Regions from separate parts of the Pseudomonas sp. AC532 genome, predicted to be linked through region 1. Evidence: predicted binding sites of a transcription regulator. Region 1 holds the regulator's gene; the other holds the start of a gene.
What was found. Region 1 encodes LexA, which represses DNA repair genes until DNA is damaged. Its sites were predicted from a motif close to CTGTNTNNNNANACAG; they were not measured.

Region 2: a site for LexA is predicted at 1,287-1,302, ahead of recN (DNA repair protein RecN). Genes of this name have one in related genera too.

The regions. Positions count from the first base shown of each region.
Region 1 covers NZ_OZ409888.1:4,697,237-4,699,401, reverse strand. The annotation lists gene ACZ0AV_RS21880 (TetR/AcrR family transcriptional regulator) at 1-621, opposite strand, end outside; gene lexA (transcriptional repressor LexA) at 888-1,499, shown strand; gene sulA (SOS-induced cell division inhibitor SulA) at 1,510-1,968, shown strand.
Region 2 covers NZ_OZ409888.1:3,958,247-3,960,411, forward strand. The annotation lists gene recN (DNA repair protein RecN) at 1-1,263, opposite strand, end outside; gene grpE (nucleotide exchange factor GrpE) at 1,442-2,008, shown strand; gene dnaK (molecular chaperone DnaK) at 2,108-2,165, shown strand, end outside.

The sequences.
Region 1 (2,165 bases):
GCGCATGCCGGCGGCCAGGAACGGCACCATCAGGCGCATGACCTGCTCGATCGAGGTATCCACGCCAAAATCGCTCTCCGCCATGGCCCGCAGGGCCTTGATGCCCGACATGCTGAACGCCGCGGCGCCAAGCATGAAGTGCACACGCCAGAACAGCTCGAGCGGAGGAATGCCGGGCGCCGCTTCATGCACCAGCAGCATGTAGCGACGAAACACCTTGCCGTAGACCTCTTCGAGGTACTTGCGCAGATGGCCCTGGCTCTGACTGAAGGCCAGGCCCAGCAGACGCATGAAGATCGACAGGTCGTTACCGCTGCGTGGCTTGACCGCCAGCGCCTGCTCGACCAGCAGCTCGAGCAGTTCTTCGAGACTGAATGTCACGCCGGGCTTGCTCTGGCGCTTGTCGAGCTCGCGCTCCAGGCTGGCGCAGAACGGCCCGAGAAAACGTGAGAACACCGCCTGGATCAAGGCCTTCTTGGAGCCGAAATGGTAGTTGACGGCCGCCAGGTTGACGCCGGCCTTGCTGGTGATCAGGCGCAACGACGTCTCGGCGAACCCCTTTTCCGCGAACAGCTGTTCCGCGGCATCAAGAATGCGTTCAACGGTTTCCGATTGCGCCATGACATCCACCCGACAAACAAGTGTTTGAAACATACGTTTCAGACTGCTCACCTGTCAAGTCGCGCGGGGCGGATTCTGAATGCCCGGTCACCCTTCGGCGATGGCGTCAGCGGCGCGCATGCGACAGTACAAAGCTGCCAGAGCATAGCCCGTTGTGCATCATTTATCAGCAGCCGATAAATCGCCAAGGGGACACGACAAGGATTGCCAAGCGTCGCTTACTGTATATAATCCCAGTCACTGTATAAAAAGACAGAGCCACCCACATGATCAAGCTCACGTCCCGCCAAGCTGAAATCCTCGCCTTCATCAAGCAGTGCCTGGAAGACAACGGCTATCCGCCGACCCGCGCGGAGATTGCCCAGGCACTGGGCTTCAAATCGCCCAATGCCGCAGAGGAACACCTCAAGGCGCTGGCCCGCAAGGGCGCGATCGAAATGACGCCGGGTGCCTCGCGCGGCATCCGTATCCCCGGCTTCGAACCCAACCAGACCGAAGAAGATGGGCTGCCGGTAATTGGCCGTGTCGCCGCCGGCGCGCCGATCCTGGCGCAACAGCACATAGAGGAAGCCTGCCGGATAAACCCGGACTTCTTCCGCCCCAGGGCCGACTACCTGTTGCGTGTTCGCGGCATGAGCATGAAGGACATCGGCATCATCGACGGCGACCTGCTCGCGGTGCACACCACCAGCGAAGCCCGCAACGGCCAGGTGGTGGTTGCGCGCATCGACGACGAAGTCACGGTCAAGCGTTTCAAGCGTGAAGGCAATACCGTCTGGCTACTGGCGGAAAACCCCGAGTTCGCCCCGATCGAGGTGAACCTGGAAGAGCAGGACCTGATTATCGAAGGCTTGAGTGTCGGCGTGATACGCCGTTAATGGAGGCTTTATGCAGTTCCCGCAGTCGCTGAGCCGCACCCAGCTGCCCCTGTTCGACGCTTTTCTGGCATCGACGGTGCCGCCGGCCGAACCCGAACCGATCTCCCACCAGACCACTTTCAGCGAGGTATCACTGAGAGGCGCTGCAGGCCACTGCCTCACGCTGCTGGCGCCAATGCTGCGGGAGTTGAGCGAGAAGGATGACGATCGCTGGCTGACGCTGATCGCGCCACCGGCCAGCCTCACGCAAAGTTGGTTACGCGATGCCGGCCTGAACCGCGAGCGCATTTTACTGCTGCACCCGCGCAACAGCCAGAGTGCCCTGCAGCTGGCCCAGGAAGCCCTCAAGCTTGGTCGTAGCCATACGGTCGTCAGTTGGCTGCAGCCACTGCCCCCGCATGCGCGCCAGCAGCTGGAGAGCGCTGCACACACCGGCAAGGCACAAAGCCTGAACATCAGCCTCGGCTGAAGCGCAGCGCCAGGTAGCAAGGCGCGCCGAGAGCTGCGAACAGGAGCGATACTGCCGCCAACGGCGGTACGCCTCTCATGAGCACCCAAGCTCGCGCAAGCGCCGTATACCGTGGTGAATGAAATGAACCATGGCAATGCACGCCACGGCAGCAAGTGCCTTGGCGCCGGGGCGATACCCGTCAGCTAGTCAGGTTT
Region 2 (2,165 bases), 740 kb from region 1:
GGGGTTGGCGCTGACCAGAAACTCGACCTGCTCAAGGCCGTTGACGTTGGGTTCGCTGCTCGGGTTCTCCTGCAACTGAATGCTGAAGCGCCCGCCGGGCATGCCCAGCAGCTGCATTTCCTTTTCCACTGCCTTGCTCAGCTTGCCTGCTGCCTTCTGCCGGCGGGCGCTCAGGTCGGCCGCTTTTTCCTGATAATGGCGGCCGTAAGCGGCCAGCTCTTCGCCGAGGCGCTCGGTGGCCTGGTCATCGGCATTCAGGCCTTCCAGCTCGTCGAACAGCTGCTGTTGCATGGCTGGCAACTCGCTGGGGTGAATGCGGTGTTTGCGCGCCAGGGTATAGATGGTGTCCAGGCGCTCTTCGAGTTGCTGCTGGCGCTGTGGGTCGGCCTCGAAATGATCGAGAAAACGGTTCAGTTCGCCGACGGCTTCCTCGACCTGAATCTGCGCGCTGGCCAGCAGGTTGGCGGCTTCGTTGAGCGGCCCCGGTTGGCCCTGCACGCCACTGAGTCGGCTCAGGCTGCTGGTCAGGGCCGAGAGTACGTTGCCGGCGTCGCTCTCGCTGCATTGCTCGATGACCTGACGGCAAGCGGCAAGCAGGCCCTCGGCATTGGTCAGGGCCTTGTGATCCTGCTCGAGCTGTTCCAGCTCGTTCTCGCCAAGGCCCAGATTTTCCAGTTCTTCGAGCTGATAGCTGAGCAACTGATGACGGGCGCGCTGCTCGTCGCCTTGCGAGGCGAGGCGTTCGAGCTCGCTGCGGGTCTGTTTCCAGCGCTGCGCAGCCAGTTGTACCTGGCGGGCCAGTTCCTGCGCGCCCGCGTATTCATCGAGCAGGCGTCGGTGGGTGTCGACCTTGAGCAGCGACTGGTGTTCGTGCTGGCTGTGGATGTCGATCAGCAGCTCGCCGAGCGCCTTGAGATCGCCGAGGGGGCAGGGCGTGCCGTTGATGTAGCCACGCGACCGGCCTTCGGCAGTGATCACGCGGCGCAGGATGCACGGGCCGTCAGTGCCCAGGTCGCGTTCGGCGAGCCAGCTGTAGGCTTCGGGAATGTCGCCGAGGTCGAAGCTGGCGAGGATGTCGGCCTTGTCGGCACCGGGGCGTACCACGCCGCTGTCCGCGCGGTCGCCCAGGGTCAGGCCGAGGGCATCGAGCATGATCGACTTGCCAGCGCCGGTTTCGCCGCTGATGACGCTCATGCCGCGATCCAGTTCCAGATCGAGGTGTTCGACGATGGCGTAGTTGTGTACGGACAGGTGCACCAGCATGGCAGGGCCTCCCAGAATTTTGTCTGGTTATTTATACAGTGTTTCGTTCGTGGCTGGCAATCCTCTCTGCTTGGCGACGTATGGAAGTGGCTGTGCCCCTTGAAACCCTACGAATCGTCCTTATATAGGCGGCAGACGCGCGAGTTGAGGCTCGTCGAATTATTCAGAGGAGAAATGCATGGCTGACGAACAGAACCTGGATCCGCAGACTCCCGAGGCCGAAGCGCATGACGCTGCGCCGGGTGAAGACCTGGCTGCTCGCGTGCAAACGCTGGAAGAGCAACTGGCGACTGCGCAGGATCAGTCGCTGCGCATGGCTGCCGATCTGCAGAACGTGCGCCGCCGCGCTGAGCAGGATGTCGAGAAGGCGCACAAGTTCGCCCTCGAGAAGTTCGCCAATGACTTGTTGCCGGTGGTCGATAGCCTCGAACGTGGTCTCGAGCTGTCCAGTGCCGACGACGAGGCGATCAAGGCGGTGCGCGAGGGCATGGAGCTGACGCTCAAATTGCTGCTCGACACGCTCAAGCGTCACCAGTTGGAAGCCATCGACCCGCATGGTGCGCCGTTCAACCCGGAGCATCACCAGGCCATGGCCCTGCAGGAAAGCACCCATGTCGAGCCCAACAGCGTGCTCAAGGTGTTCCAGAAGGGCTACATGCTCAACGGTCGCCTGCTGCGCCCGGCCATGGTCGTGGTCAGCAAGGCGCCGGCCGAGACGCCGCCGTCCATCGACGAGCAGGCTTGAAATCGGCGGGCGAGCCCCCATTTATTGAGTCAAGCGTATTAGTGCTACCGCAGCGGTCACGACAACGCTGCGGATATATCAAAGTTTCGGGAGAGTGAAATGGGCAAAATTATCGGTATCGACCTGGGGACTACCAACTCCTGCGTCTCCATTCTTG